3 regions of the Bradyrhizobium sp. sBnM-33 genome follow, and region 1 is predicted to be linked to each of the others. Evidence: predicted binding sites of a transcription regulator. Region 1 holds the regulator's gene; each other region holds the start of a gene.
The links. Region 1 encodes HrcA, which represses chaperone genes, less so after heat shock. Its sites were predicted from a motif close to GTTAGCACTCNCNNNNNGNGAGTGCTAAC; they were not measured.

Region 1 (5,090 bases):
CGCCGGGCTTTATGCCGGCCCGGTTCATATCGAATCCGATGGCGGCGCTGAATGCGTGCAGGTGGACTTCACGCCACTCGGCGCCTATCGCTTCTTTGGCGGCGCTGTCGTCGATCTCGCCGCGCGCATGGTCGACATCGGCGACGTGCTGCGGCCCGAGGGACGGCACCTGCGCGATCGGCTCGGTGCTATATCCCGCTGGCAGGATCGTTTCGATCTGGTCGAGGATTTTGTTGCAGGCCGTGCCAGCCATCGGCCTTCGCCCGAGATCACATTTGCCTATAGACGGCTGGCACGCAGCGCGGGCGGCGTGCGCATCACTGCGCTTGCAAGAGAGATCGGCTGGAGCCGCAAGCATTTGGTCGATCGCTTCCGAGCGGAAATTGGTCTCGCGCCGAAGCCGGTCGCCCGCATCATGCGCTTCCATCAAACCTGCCGGCTCGCGCAGACGGGAGCGGCAAGCGGCTGGGCAGGGATTGCGGCCGAAAGCGGCTATGCCGACCAGGCGCATCTCGTCCGCGAATTTTCAGCCCTTGCTGGCGAACCGCCAACAGCCTGGGCCCACCGGCTGGCGCTGGCTGATAGCCGCCTGCTGCGCCCGCTGGACGCGCTGGACGCGTAGCCAGTCAGGTAACAAATCTTCAAGCCGACGCACCTCACCTCGCGATATTGGCGAGGTAACGCAATGCAGGGAGTTGCCCGTGACCAGTCCAAGCAAAAGCGAAGCGCCGCGCCTTTATCCGACGATGCGCTGCCGGGATGCCGAAGCGATGATCCGCTGGCTCAAGGAAGTTGTTGGTTTCACCGAACGCGCCGTCTACCGGAACGGCGGCACGATTCATCACGCCGAGCTTGCCTTTGGGCCCTCGATCCTGATGCTCGGCCAAAGCAGGGAGGACGAATACGGCAAGCTCGTCGGCGATATCGGCGGCCGTCGCACGGACGCGCTGTATGTCGCAGTCGACGATCCCGACGCCCTGCATGCGAAGGTCAAAGCCTCCGGCGCCATCATCGAAATGGACCTGCGCGACACCGATTATGGTAGCCGCGACTTCGCCTGCCGGGATCCGGAAGGCAATCTCTGGAGTTTTGGGACCTACCGGCCGAAGGCGGACGAGAGGCCGCTGCGAGCATAGGCCCGCGTCAACCGCCTTCGGTGATACTCCGTAGACCCCTCATCCCTGCGCGAGCGCAATTGCGCTCGTCGCTGGAGGAGCGCGCCTGCGCGCGTCATCGAAGGATGAAGGCCGAGATTCCGCAGCGGGGCCTTCATGGTTCTCCCGGCGATGCGAAGCATCGTCCGGAGACGGCACTTGCGCGCCTCCTCACCATGAGGGTCTATTTACGCCGCGCTGTTCGGCTCATTGTTGGCCGCCGGCGCGGCCTTGGCGCCGCCCTTCGAGACGCCGACGAGTGCCGGGCGCAGCACGCGCTCGCCGATCATGAAGCCGGCCTGTACGACCTGAACCACCGTACCTGCGGGAACGGACGGATCGGGCACTTCGTACATCGCCTGCTGGAAATTCGGATCGAACTTCTCGCCCGACGGATCGAACTTCTTGACGCCGTTCTTCTCCAGCGTGTTGAGCAGCGAGCGCTCGGTCAGCTCGACGCCTTCGATGAAAGCCTTCAGCGCCGGATCGGCGCTGGCCTTGGTCTCGGCCGGCATGGCATCAAGCGCGCGCTGCAGATTGTCGGCGATCTCCAGAATGTCGCGGGCGAAGCCGGTAATGCCGTAGGCGCGCGCGTCGGCGACTTCCTTGGCGGTGCGCTTGCGCAGGTTTTCCATCTCCGCCAGCGTGCGCAGCATCTTGTCGCGCGCTTCCGCCGCTTCCTTCGTCAACGCCTCGACCGATCCTTCCTCGGGATCGTCGGGCATGATGTAGGGTTTTGAGACCACGGGCTCGCCGGTCTGGTTGGCGGGTTGTGCCCCGTCGTCACTCGGCCGGTTGGGATCGGTCATAAGACTGCCTTCTCAAAAACGATTCTGGTTCGATGGGGATTTGCTGAGCGGGATATCGTGCTTTAGGGGCCGAAAATCAAGCGCTCCATAGCGTTTTCGAGCGAAGTGGGCACCGGTTCGCATAGCAATCAAGCTTGCGCAGATTGCGTAGACTTATCTGCGGTAGAAAACGCGTCAAAACGACAAAGCCAGGATTGGGGTCGATTCGTGGCGGATCAGCCGCCCAGCATCCGGCTGACAATGCGGGCGGCATAATCCACGGTCGGAATTACCCGCGCATAGTTCAGCCGGGTCGGCCCGATCACGCCGAGAACGCCGACAATGCGGCGCGAAGCGTCGCTATAGGGTGCGATGATGGTCGAGGAACCGGACAGCGAGAACAGCTTGTTCTCCGATCCGATGAAGATCCGCACGCCTTCGGCGCGCTCGGCCCGGCCCAACAGGTCGATCACGCCGCGCTTGGTCTCGAGATCGTCGAACAGCGACTTGACGCGTTCGAGATCTTCCAGCGCGTGCAAATCTTCCAGCAGGTTGGCATGCCCGCGCACGATCAACTGCCGGTCTTCGTTTTCGCCGCCCGACCAGCTCGCAATCCCCGCCTCGATCACCTTCTGCGTCAATTGATCGAGCTCGATGCGGCTCTGCGCCATCGCGGTTTCGAGTTCGAGCCGCGCTTCAGCGAGCGTTCGGCCGCGAATTCGCGCATTGAGAAAATTGCTCGCCTCCGTCAGGGCCGAGGAAGGCACGCCGGGCGGCAGCGTCAGCACGCGGTTTTCGACCTGACCGTCTTCGCCAACCAGCACGACCAGCGCGCGCTCCGGCTCCAGCCGGACGAATTCGATGTGTTTCAGCCGTGAATTAGATTTGGCGGTCAGCACCACCGCGGCCGCACGGGTCAGGCCGGACAGCCGCGTCAGCGCCTCGCCGAGCGCCGCCTCGACCGACTGCGCCCGCCCGACGGAGGCAAGCTGGCTCTGGATCGATTCCCGTTCAGGTTCGGTGAGGTCGCCGACCTGCATCAAGGCGTCGACGAAGAAGCGCAGGCCGAGTTCGGTGGGCAGGCGGCCGGCCGAGGTATGCGGCGCGTAGATCAGGCCGAGCGCTTCGAGGTCCGACATCACATTGCGTACGGACGCCGGCGACAGCGGCACCGCGATCAGGCGCGAAATGTTGCGCGAACCGACGGGTTCGCCGGTCGCAAGATAGCTCTCGACGATTTGACGAAAAATGTCGCGCGAGCGCTCGTTGAGCTGGGCGAGCCCCGCATGCGGCGCGATCAGGCCAATCGGATCGTGGTGGGCCACTGTTAACTCCCTGATCCCCCTAATTTGTCGATCTCGCGCGCCGATGACAAGCGTCCGCTTCGCATAGCGTTTTCGAGCGAAGTGGCCGCCGGTTCGCGTAGAGAAACGCGTCAAAACAACAAGGTAGAGGTTCGGTTTTGATCGATCAGAACCGAACCTCTACCCCGAAACAAGGCAAAAACCCTTGCCGCTGCCCGTTCCCCCTCCTACAAGCACCGCGAACGAATTTTCGCTCGATTTTGGAAGGATTCCCCATGCGGCCGAGCCGCCGTGCGCCCGATCAGTTGCGCCCCGTGTCGCTGGAACGCGGCGTGGTCAAATATGCCGAAGGTTCCTGCATGGTGAAGTTTGGCGACACCCATGTGCTGGTCACGGCCACCCTGGAAGAACGGCTGCCGCCCTGGTTGAAGGGCCAGGGCCGCGGCTGGGTCACCGCCGAATACGGCATGCTGCCGCGCGCCACATTGGAGCGTACCCGCCGCGAGGCCGCCGCCGGCAAGCAGGGCGGCCGCACCGTCGAGATCCAGCGGCTGATCGGCCGCTCCCTGCGTGCAGCTGTCGACCTCGAAGCGCTCGGCGAGCGTCAGATTACGGTCGATTGCGACGTGATCCAGGCCGATGGCGGCACCCGCACGGCCTCGATCACCGGCGCCTGGGTGGCGTTGGCCGACTGCATCGGTTGGATGAAGAACCGCAGCATGCTGAAAGCCGATGTGCTGCGCGACAATGTCGCCGCGATCTCCTGCGGCATCTATCAGGGCACGCCGGTGCTCGACCTCGACTATGCCGAGGATTCTGAGGCCGAGACCGATGCCAATTTCGTCATGACCGGCGACGGCCGCATCATCGAGGTGCAGGGCACCGCCGAGAAGACGCCGTTCTCTCAAGACGAGTTCCTCGCGCTGATGGAACTGGCGCGCAAGGGTGTCGCGCGTCTGGTGGACTTGCAGAAGCTGGCCGTCGCGTAGTCTGATCGCACATGCACCGTCGAATCACCGGCCGGCTCGTGATCGCGACCCACAATCCCGGCAAGCTTGCCGAGATGCGGGAATTGCTGGCGCCGCATGGCGTCGAGGCAATCTCCGCGGGTGAGCTGGGCCTGAGTGAACCGGAAGAGACCGGCAAGACGTTTCGGGCTAACGCCGCGATCAAGGCGATCGCGGCGGCGAAAGCAGCGCAATTGCCGGCCTTTGCCGATGATTCCGGCCTCGTGGTCGATGCGCTCGATGGCGCGCCCGGAATCTATTCGGCGCGCTGGGCCGGCGAGGGCAAGGATTTTATGGCGGCGATGACAAGGATCGAGCGCCTGTTGCAGGAGCGCGGCGCGACCACGCCCGAAAAGCGCAAGGCGCATTTCGTCTCGGCCCTGTGCGTCGCCTGGCCCGATGGGCATCTCGAAGAAGTCGAGGCCCGCACCGACGGAACCCTGGTCTGGCCGCCGCGCGGCACCGCCGGTTTCGGCTATGATCCGGCATTCCTGCCCGACGGGCACACGCGGACCTTTGGCGAGATGACTTCCATCGAAAAGCACGGCCTGCCGCCGTTCGGACTTGGCCTGTCGCACCGGGCACGGGCCTTCGTCAAACTGGCGGAGATCTGCCTTGGCTAGTCGCGCGCGACCCCGCCCCAAAAATGCCTTCGGCGTCTACGTGCACTGGCCGTTCTGCCTGTCGAAATGCCCCTATTGCGATTTCAACAGCCACGTCCGCCACGCACCGATCGACGAACAACGCTTTGCACGCGCGTTTGCGCGCGAGATCGAAACCACGGCGGCGCGCGCACCGGGGCGGACCGTCACATCGATCTTTCTCGGCGGCGGCACG
Region 2 (5,090 bases), 1.2 Mb from region 1:
CCCCGGGGGCGGCCTTCGATCTGTTTGAGGAGCGGGGTCTCAGAACCCCATGCCGCCCATTCCACCCATGCCGCCGCCACCGCCGGGCATCGCCGGCGCTGATTCCTTCGGCAGTTCGGCGACCATGGCTTCGGTGGTCACCAAAAGGCCGGCCACCGACGAAGCGTCCTGCAGCGCGGTGCGCACCACCTTGGCCGGATCGATGATGCCCTTGTCGACCATGTCGACATATTCCTCGGTCTGGGCGTCGAAGCCGAAGGTCTCCGACTTGTTCTCGAGGATCTTGCCGACCACGATCGAGCCTTCGACGCCGGCGTTTTCCGAGATCTGGCGAACCGGGGCTTCCAGCGCCTTCAGGACGATATTGATACCGGCCTGAACATCGGAATTGTCGTTGTTGATGCGGCCGACCGCCTTTTTGGCGCGGAGCAGCGCCACGCCGCCGCCCGGCACGATGCCTTCCTGCACGGCTGCGCGGGTCGCGTTGAGGGCGTCCTCGACGCGGTCCTTCTTCTCCTTGACCTCGACCTCGGTCGCACCGCCGACCTTGATCACCGCGACGCCGCCGGCGAGTTTTGCAAGGCGCTCCTGCAGCTTCTCGCGGTCGTAGTCCGAGGTGGTCTCCTCGATCTGCGCCTTAATCTGGGTGACGCGGGCCTCGATGTCCTTCTTCTTGCCGGCGCCCTTGACGATCGTGGTGTTTTCCTTGTCGATCACCACCTTGCCGGCGCGGCCGAGCATGTTGATGGTGACGCTTTCGAGCTTCATGCCGAGTTCATCGGAGATGAGCTGACCGCCGGTCAGGATCGCGATGTCTTCCAGCATCGCCTTGCGGCGATCGCCGAAACCCGGCGCCTTGACGGCGGCGACCTTCAAGCCGCCGCGCAGGCGGTTGACCACCAACGTCGCCAGCGCCTCGCCCTCGACGTCCTCGGCGATGATCAGCAGCGGACGGCCCGACTGCACCACGGCTTCCAGCACCGGCAGCATCGACTGCAGGCCGGACAGCTTCTTCTCGTGCAAGAGCACGTAGACGTCTTCCAGCTCGGCGGTCATCTTCTCGGCGTTGGTGATGAAGTAGGGCGACAGGTAGCCGCGGTCGAACTTCATGCCCTCGACGATGTCCACTTCGGTCTCGAGCGACTTGTTTTCCTCGACCGTGATCACGCCTTCATTGCCGACCTTCTGCATCGCCTGCGCGATCATCTTGCCGATGGCGGTGTCGCCGTTGGCCGAGATGGTCCCGATCTGGGCGACTTCGGACGAGGAGGCGACCGGCTTGGCGCGCTTCTCGATATCCTTGACGACGGCGTGGACCGCGATGTCGATGCCGCGCTTGAGGTCCATCGGGTTCATGCCGGCGGCGACCGCCTTGCCGCCTTCGCGCACGATCGCCTGCGCCAGCACGGTCGCAGTCGTGGTGCCGTCGCCCGCGGTGTCGTTGGTCTTGGAGGCGACTTCGCGCAGCATCTGCGCGCCCATGTTCTCGAACTTGTCTTCGAGCTCGATTTCCTTGGCGACGGTGACGCCGTCTTTGGTGATGCGGGGAGCGCCGAAGCTCTTCTCGATCACGACGTTGCGGCCCTTCGGACCGAGCGTCACCTTCACCGCGTTGGCGAGAACGTCGACGCCGCGCAGCATGCGGTCGCGGGCGTCGCCGGAAAATTTAACGTCTTTGGCAGCCATTTGAATTGCTCCTAGAAAACGGTCCTCATCCTGAGGAGCGGGCATCGCCCGCGAAGGATGAATTTGTGAAAGCTGGGCCCCTCGAGACGGCAGCTTCGCTGTCTCCTCAGGGTGCGGGAGCATGCTGTTAAGTCAGGACGCCCATGATGTCGGACTCCTTCATGATCAGGAGTTCCTCGTTTTCGAGCTTGACCTCGGTGCCGGACCATTTGCCGAACAGCACGCGGTCGCCGACCTTGACGTCGATCGGAAGCAGCTTGCCGGCCTCATCGCGGCCGCCCGGCCCGACGGCAACGACTTCGCCCTGCGACGGCTTTTCCTTGGCGCTGTCGGGAATGATGATGCCGCCCTTGGTCTTCTCTTCGGCATCGATGCGCTTGACCACGACGCGGTCGTGCAGTGGACGGAATTTGGTTTTGGCCATGACGTCTCCTCTTGAAGTTCCTCTGGGAGGCTTAGGTTTCGGGTCTGTACCACTCGAAAATGGCTGGGAATGCCGGGTATTCGACGCCGCCCCGGGCGAGGCAGCACAACCCTTAGCAATCGTTGTATTTGAGTGCTAAACGTGGAGCCGGGGAATATGGCTTGGCGCCGATCCTGTCAAGCAAACAAGGGGATTAAAGCCTTGGTGAGGCCAATATAGGATGGTGCTTCGGAAACCAAATCGGTGCAGCGGCGTAATTTTAACCGACGTCATTGCTCCGGCAGACTTTTTGCGGTTGGCTGCTTGACGGGAGCGGCCAAGTGATTGCTCGGGGGAATGCGATGATCAGCTCACGTAATGCGCGTACGGTTGCCAATCTGGCGATCGCGTCGGCGCTTTCGATCTTGCTGGCGGCGTGCAGCAGCATGAGCCTGCCGTCACTGTCATCCAGTCCGCCGCCCGAGCCCGAAGTCGCGCCGGAAATGCCGGCAACCATCCGCTCCGACGAGATCGTCGGCCGCTGGGGCCTCGCCTCGTTCCAGAATCCCAATGACCGCGCCCGCACCGAAGCGGCGGCGCGCGGGCAGTGCAAGCAGCCCTACGTGATCGGCGCCGGCGCCAATGGCGGCGTGGTCATGCATCTGGCCGACCAGGCCACTCCGCAGGAGCTGCGCCTCAAGGGCAGCCCGAGCGGCAAGAATTATATCGGTCCGCCTGGTCCCGCCGGCGGCGAACAGGATCGCGAGATCGTTTCGTTCGACGGCCGCGTGCTGGTGACCCGCTTCATCGAAAAGGACGCCGCGGTCCGCTACGGCAACATGGTCTATGTCCGCTGCGCGCCGCGGGCGTGAGGCGGCAACACCCTCATCGTCATGCCCGCCACCGGGTCTCGCCTTCGGCGAGCCCGATGACAGGCTCCGGCCGGACATCCAGCAGGAGCGGCTTCTCCGCTGAATCGCTGATGTCTCTGGGATACTGGATCATCCGCTTTCGCGGATGATGACGGTGGAGGATGGGCACGAGCCCAACAAAAAAACGCCGGCATCGCTGCCGGCGTTTGTTTAGCGCGCGTTAACCAGCCCGATCAATCAAACAGGGCGTCGATGTCGTCCTGCGAGGCGTGGCCGGCGTCGCCGTCCAGTTTCGGACCGTTGAGCAGCTTGGCGTCGCCTTCGCGGGTGTCGACGATCGGCGCGGCGTGCGCCTTGATCGCATCGACGCCGCCCCAGATGTCCATCATCGTGTAGATGTGCTGCTCGATGAACTTCATCGTGGTCATCACCTTGCTGATGCGCTGGCCGGTGAGGTCCTGGAAGTTGCAGGCTTCGAAGATCGAGACGACGCGTTCCTGGATATCCTCGCTGAGCAGCTTCTGCTGGTCGGGCGAGATGTTCTTGGACAAAGCGGTTGCCGCCTGGTCGATCGCTTCGGTGGCTTCCAGGATTTGCTGGGTAGCCTGTTCGGTGCCGCCGACGACGGCACCGAGCTCGCCATTGACCTTGGCCATTTCCTGGCCGTCAAAGCTCTTGCCGTGCAGGGTGGCGATCTCGCGCTTGGTGCGGTTGATGGCGTCGTGAATCAGATCGAGCTCGACCTTGAGCTTCGCACACTGTTCGATCTGGGCGCGATAGGTTTCCAACAGCGCGTGCGCATCGGCGGTCTCGCGCGCGATAATATCCGACTGCTCGGTCGAACCGGCGCGGGCGTGACCGAAGCCGGCCATCTGTGCTCGGATGGCGCGCAGCTCGGCCATGATCTCGCGATGCATCGGGCCAATCTCGCCGCCATCGACTGCGGGCATGACAATTGGCGCATCGCCCAGAATGGCTTGTTCGATTCGAAAACGTTTGCGACTTACCGACATGAGATTTCCCACCCCTTCATTGCCCGGATGTTTTAGACCATGGCGATTTAACGTCAGGTTCACGGCGCAAAATCGCATGTCGGCGCTTTGCCCACGGCCGCACACTCTCGATTAACCATGAGGGGACCGCGTTCACGCAAAATAAACGCTGTCCGACAAATCCGTGCGCGATTGCCGACGTGGTGAATCGAAACGCGGCTTCTGTTTACCAAACCGATTAGGTTTTGATTTGTATTGATCGCGCGCAGCGGCGTTCATCGTTGCGCCCCGCGAACCCGAAGTGACGAACAGTACAGAGTACGTCGATGTCCGGAAAAATCATTGTTGCGCTCTTTGCGAGCGTGTCTTGCCTTTGCTTCGCCAGTGAGGCTGCAGCGATCGACGCCTCATCATCAACTGAGCCCACCGTGATCTACGCCCGCCAGCCCGCGCCGCCGGCGCCGGTGCGCATGGCTTCTGCCGAACGCTCCAATATGGGCGGCGGCTTCATCGAATTCCTGTTCGGCGATGCGCCGCAGGGCGGGCGCTATCAGCAGCCCGTCTACCAGCAGCAACCGGACTACGGATATGGCGGGCGGCGCGCGCTGCTGCCGCCGATGGATCCGCAGCAGTCGATGCGGCGCGAGGAGGAGGAAGCAGTCGATCCCGCCCAGCACCGGCTCGATCCGAAATATGAAAAGCAGGTGGTCGAGTATCACGGCAAGGAAAGCCCGGGCACCATCGTGATCGACACCCCAAACAAGTTCCTGTTTCTGGTGCAGGGCGACGGCAAGGCGCTGCGCTACGGCGTCGGCGTTGGCCGTCCCGGCTTCACCTGGTCGGGCGTCAAGACGATTTCGGCGAAGAAGGAATGGCCGGCCTGGACGCCGCCGCCGGAAATGCTGGCGCGCCGCCCCGATCTGCCGCGGCACATGGAAGGCGGCCCGCAAAATCCGCTCGGCGCACGCGCGATGTATCTGGGATCATCGCTCTATCGCATCCACGGCTCCAACGAGCCCTGGACCATCGGCACCAACGTCTCGTCCGGCTGCATCCGCATGCGCAACGAGGACGTGATTGATCTCTACGGCCGCGTCGGTGTCGGTGCGAAGGTGGTGGTGATCTGATGCTCTGGTA
Region 3 (5,090 bases), 4.3 Mb from region 1:
CGCGCCATGGTGTCCCTCCATCGCGACTATCGCGTGATCTGTATCGACGCGGATTTGAAGCATTGTATTTGCGCGAAATGGTCCTCGCCCTCGGATCAAGTCCGAGGGCACGCTTCGCTCGAAAACGCTAGACCGAGGCGGCGCTGCGCCGCCGCACACGGATGCTCGGCTCGTCGACCCAGGCTTCCCGGGCAAACCAGGCGTGATCGGCGTGGCAGATCACGCAACGGGTCCGCGCGAAAAACACTGCGCTGCGGCTAAAGCTCTCGCGATCAGTCTTGATGCCGGTGGGAATCGCATGTCCGGTTCGCGGACATTTGACCATGACCATTCCCATATCGCCCTCCCTTGAGATTGGCTTTATTGTTGTTCGAAAAGCACCGGCCGGTTGGAGTGCGCCTCTTGTCGGTGCGGGTTACTTGGGGGGCATCGCGCACCTGATTTGGTCGAGCATCGGCCAGTGGGGGCTGCGTGCTCGCTACTGGGCTTATTCCACCGGCCGGATCCCTCCTCAAACGAACCTTGGACGTGAACTAGACGCGGCTTTTAGCCGGCCGGGTGGAGACTCTTGGTGAAGTGCTTCCTGATCGGCTCGCCCGATTCCGTTGCAAGCTTCTGGGCAAGCGTCCACAATTCCTTGTTCTGGTCGGATGCGGTCTCAAACGCCTTGCGCGCTTGCGTCGCGGACAAGGTCAAGACATCGCTGGGCGACTTGCTGCCGACGAGATGGGCGAAGAAGTCGAGCGCCGCGGCGGCATTGGCGTTGGAGATTTCGAACACCTTCAGCCCGTAGTCGGTCGCGCCTCTGGCGTTGCTCGAATAAGTCTCGCGCACCGCTTCCGTCATCTCCGCCGACGCGGCCTTGATCTTCTCGTAGTTTTCCCGTGCGCGGGCGAAACCCTGCTCGGCAAGCTCGCCGCTTACGCCGGGCCAGCCGATCTTCGAGAAGTCTGGCAACGGCATGCCGAAAACATTGGTTCCGTTCAGTGTGACTTTCATTTCGCTTTCACTCACAGAGCATTACTCCTTCGCGAGCGAAAGCATTCCTCGCGACGCACGCTTGCGTCACGAGAGCTCACGCTCCGTGTTGGACCAGATTTGGATGAGCTTTGATTTAGCCCCGACCCGATACAACTTTGCTTGAGGAGAGCGGCACTGTCGGTTCGGTTTGCGACTCTCGCGAGAAGTTTTTTGAAAATTGTCAACGCATACGCTGGTATAATTTACACCGCGCTGTGTATAACCGGGATATCTCAAGCAGCGGGAAGGTTTTGCTTCAGCGTCACGTTGCAGTGACATCAGCGCTCTGGCCGTCGGCGTCGCCGTCAAAGCAAAAACCCCGGCATCGCTGCCGGGGTTCCGCATTCGTATCGCCTGAGAGGCTGGCTCAGAAATCCATGCCGCCCATGCCGCCGCCCGGAGGCATTGCGGGGCCGCCGGCGTTCTTCTTCGGCAGTTCGGCGATCATGGCTTCGGTGGTGATCAGGAGAGCCGCGACGGACGCCGCGTTCTGGATCGCCGCACGAACGACTTTGGTCGGGTCGATGATGCCCTTGGAGACCAAATTGCCGTATTCGCCGGTCTGCGAGTCGAAGCCGTAATTGTACTGCTCCTTCTCGAGGATCTTGCCGACGATGACGGAGCCGTCTTCACCGGCGTTGATCGCGATCTGGCGGGCCGGCGCGGAGAGCGCCTTGCGCACGATCTCGACGCCGGTCTTCTGGTCGTCGTTCGCGGTCTTGATGCGCTTGAGCTGCTCGGAGGCGCGGAGCAGGGCGACGCCGCCGCCCGGCACGATGCCTTCTTCAACCGCCGCACGGGTCGCATGCATCGCGTCATCCACGCGATCCTTGCGCTCCTTCACCTCGACCTCGGTCGCGCCGCCGACGCGGATCACGGCTACGCCGCCCGCGAGCTTGGCCAGACGCTCCTGCAGCTTCTCACGGTCATAGTCCGAGGTGGTTTCCTCGATCTGCGCCTTGATCTGCTGCACGCGCGCCTCGATGTCAGCCTTCTTGCCGGCGCCATTGACGATCGTGGTGTTTTCCTTGTCGATCATCACCTTCTTGGCGCGGCCGAGCATCTGCAGGGTGACGTTCTCGAGCTTGATGCCGAGGTCTTCCGAGATCGCCTGACCGCCGGTCAGGATCGCGATGTCCTGCAGCATGGCCTTGCGGCGATCGCCGAAGCCCGGAGCCTTGACGGCCGCGACCTTCAGACCACCGCGCAGACGGTTGACGACGAGGGTGGCGAGGGCTTCGCCTTCGACGTCTTCGGCGACGATCACCAGCGGCTTGCCGGTCTGCACCACGGCTTCCAGCAGCGGCAGCAGCTCGTTCAGCGAGGACAGCTTCTTCTCGTTGATCAAGATATAGGCATCGTCCATCTCGACGCGCATCTTGTCGGCGTTGGTAACGAAGTAGGGGGAGATGTAGCCGCGGTCAAACTGCATGCCTTCGACGACGTCGAGTTCGGTCTCGAGAGACTTGGCTTCCTCAACCGTGATGACACCCTCGTTGCCGACCTTCTTCATGGCGTCGGCGAGGAACTTGCCGATTTCGGCGTCGCCGTTGGCGGAGATGGTGCCGACCTGGGCGATTTCCTCGTTCGAGGTGACCTTCTTGGAGTTCTTGACGAGGTCGGCGACCACGGCTTCCACCGCCAGGTCGATACCGCGCTTCAGGTCCATCGGGTTCATGCCGGCGGCAACGGACTTGGCGCCTTCACGGACGATCGCAGCCGCGAGCACGGTTGCGGTGGTGGTGCCGTCGCCGGCAGCGTCAGCGGACTTGGAGGCGACTTCGCGCACCATCTGCGCGCCCATGTTCTCGAACTTGTCGTCGAGCTCGATCTCCTTGGCGACGGTGACGCCGTCCTTGGTGATGCGGGGAGCGCCGAACGACTTGTCGAGCACGACGTTGCGGCCCTTCGGGCCGAGCGTGACCTTCACGGCGTTGTTGAGGATGTCGACGCCGCGCAGCATGCGGTCGCGGGCATCGACGCCGAATTTGACTTCTTTGGCTGACATATTTGTTTCCCTGAGTTGATCTTTGTTTCTCACCCTGTCGGGGAGGCGCCTTGCGGGCGCTCCTCAGGGTGAGCGTGGCAGGCGGTGTCTTAGGCGGCCTTCTTCTTGGCGGCGGAGGCGTCGAGCACGCCCATGATGTCGGACTCCTTCATGATCAGGAGCTCCTGGCCGTCGATCTTGACTTCGGTGCCCGACCACTTGCCGAACAGGACGCGGTCGCCGACCTTGAGGTCAATCGGGATCAGCTTGCCGGTTTCGTCACGGCCGCCGGGGCCGACGGCGACGACTTCGCCCTGGGAGGGCTTTTCCTTGGCAGTGTCCGGAATGATGATGCCGCCAGCGGTCTTCTCTTCGGCGTCGATGCGTTTGACCACGACGCGGTCGTGAAGCGGACGGAAGTTCATGCAGTCCTCCTAAACGTCTGGGAATGTTGTAGAATTCTGGAATTTTGGCAGTCCGGACCGGCGAGTGCCAACCCGGCTGGGCTGATTTAGGCCAGTATTCTTCGGGGGACAAGGGCTTCTAGCAGAAAAATTAGCACTCAAGTATGTCGTCTGCCAATTTTGTTCGGCATGATTAACGCGGCGACGGAAGCCTCCGGACCCCGTATTAGCACGTGCGGTAAGCTGCTGCTAACGCGGGAATTTTCAACAATTCGTTAAGCATTTAGGCTTGTGATAGGTTGGTATCGTGCGTCACATTTCTCTCATGTGAGCGCATCTCCGCCGGGGCGGCTCGGTGTGTGGCCACCACGTGAAATGCGCTTCCAGCAATGGAGGTTTGGCATGGTCTCGCGGGTTGGAGTTGCTTCCGACGACTTCCGGAAGCAGGTGCTGGGTTACGGGCTGACGACGGCGCAAATTCTGTATCGGATGCCGGATCATCCTTCGTTGCTGCAGACCTATGTCTGGCAGAATTACGATCTGTTTCCGAAATTCCCGGCGCTGAAGGACTTCCTCGCGTTCTGGCAGGAAAAGCTCGATGGCCCGCTATATTCCGTGACGGTGGCGCATTCCAGGCTGATCAAGCCGACGGAGCTGCGCGCCGTCGACGGGGTGTTCAGGCTGCATTGACCGAGCTGCTGTAGAGCTGCCGTAGGGTGGGCAAAGCGAAGCGTGCCCACCATCTGACACTCCGCTCGCGGTGGTGGGCACGCTGCGCTTTGCCCACCCTACGAAAAAATTCTGTGTTAGCCTCCTGCGACAAACAAAAAGGGAGGCACCCATGGCCAAGAAGAAAGCGGCATCACGTCCCGCGGCGCAGCTCGCCGTGAAGAAGAAGTGGTCGGGTCACAAGGCGGCAGCCAAATCCTCAGCCCGCAAGGCCGTCAAGTCAAAGGCGAGGGGCGCGCCGGCGGTCAAGGCCAAACCGGCCAGGAAGGCCCGGCCGAAGCAGCGCATCGCCATCAGCCATCACCGCGAAGAGGATTTCAAGGCCGATGGTCTGCGAACTTACGCCAAATACCGCGACCTCGGCATCGCGGACGCGACGCATGGCCTGGCGCAGGCGCATGTCATCCGCCTGATCGGCCCGTGCAACCCGGCAGAAGTTTCAAAACTGCATTACCACGACGTCGAATTCCAGATGGTCTACGTGCTCAAGGGCTGGGTGAAGACCTATATGGAAGGACAGGGCGAGACGCTGATGAAAGAAGGCAGCGCCTGGACCCAGCCGCCGCGCATCAAGCATCTGATCATGGATTATTCCGATGATGTCGAGTTGCTGGAAGTGATCTTGCCGGCGGAGTTCAAGACGGTGGAATTGGCGTCGTAAATCTCGCCGTCATTCCGGGGCGACGCGAAGCGTCGAACCCCGAATCTTGAGATTCCCCGATGCGCAATTGCGCATCTGAGGTCTGGTGCTTGCGCACAATCCCGGAATGACGCGGAGCGTCACGTCAACACCCCCACCACCGCCCCCATCAAACACGTCGCCAGCGTGCCTGACACGATCGACTTCAATCCCAGCGCATTGATCTCCTCGCGCCGCTCCGGCGCCATGGTGCCGAGGCCGCCGATCATGATGCCGAGACTGGCGAAGTTGGCAAAGCCGCACATCGCGT

Region 2: a site for HrcA is predicted at 2,222-2,250, ahead of groES (co-chaperone GroES). Genes of this name have one in related genera too.
Region 3: a site for HrcA is predicted at 3,476-3,504, ahead of groES (co-chaperone GroES). Genes of this name have one in related genera too.

The regions. Positions count from the first base shown of each region.
Region 1 is NZ_CP136624.1:167,668-172,757, forward strand. It holds gene RX328_RS00785 (helix-turn-helix domain-containing protein) at 1-622, shown strand, start outside; gene RX328_RS00790 (VOC family protein) at 747-1,136, shown strand; gene grpE (nucleotide exchange factor GrpE) at 1,343-1,963, opposite strand; gene hrcA (heat-inducible transcriptional repressor HrcA) at 2,179-3,267, opposite strand; gene rph (ribonuclease PH) at 3,522-4,235, shown strand; gene rdgB (RdgB/HAM1 family non-canonical purine NTP pyrophosphatase) at 4,247-4,876, shown strand; gene hemW (radical SAM family heme chaperone HemW) at 4,869-5,090, shown strand, end outside.
Region 2 is NZ_CP136624.1:8,125,335-8,130,424, reverse strand. It holds gene groL (chaperonin GroEL) at 40-1,686, opposite strand; gene groES (co-chaperone GroES) at 1,814-2,110, opposite strand; gene RX328_RS38150 (hypothetical protein) at 2,452-2,961, shown strand; gene RX328_RS38145 (protein phosphatase CheZ) at 3,195-3,974, opposite strand; gene RX328_RS38140 (L,D-transpeptidase) at 4,280-5,080, shown strand.
Region 3 is NZ_CP136624.1:4,433,947-4,439,036, forward strand. It holds gene RX328_RS20335 (hypothetical protein) at 1-8, opposite strand, end outside; gene RX328_RS20340 (hypothetical protein) at 128-337, opposite strand; gene RX328_RS20345 (phasin) at 547-999, opposite strand; gene groL (chaperonin GroEL) at 1,388-3,028, opposite strand; gene groES (co-chaperone GroES) at 3,118-3,432, opposite strand; gene RX328_RS20360 (usg protein) at 3,814-4,101, shown strand; gene RX328_RS20365 (cupin domain-containing protein) at 4,253-4,801, shown strand; gene RX328_RS20370 (NupC/NupG family nucleoside CNT transporter) at 4,921-5,090, opposite strand, start outside.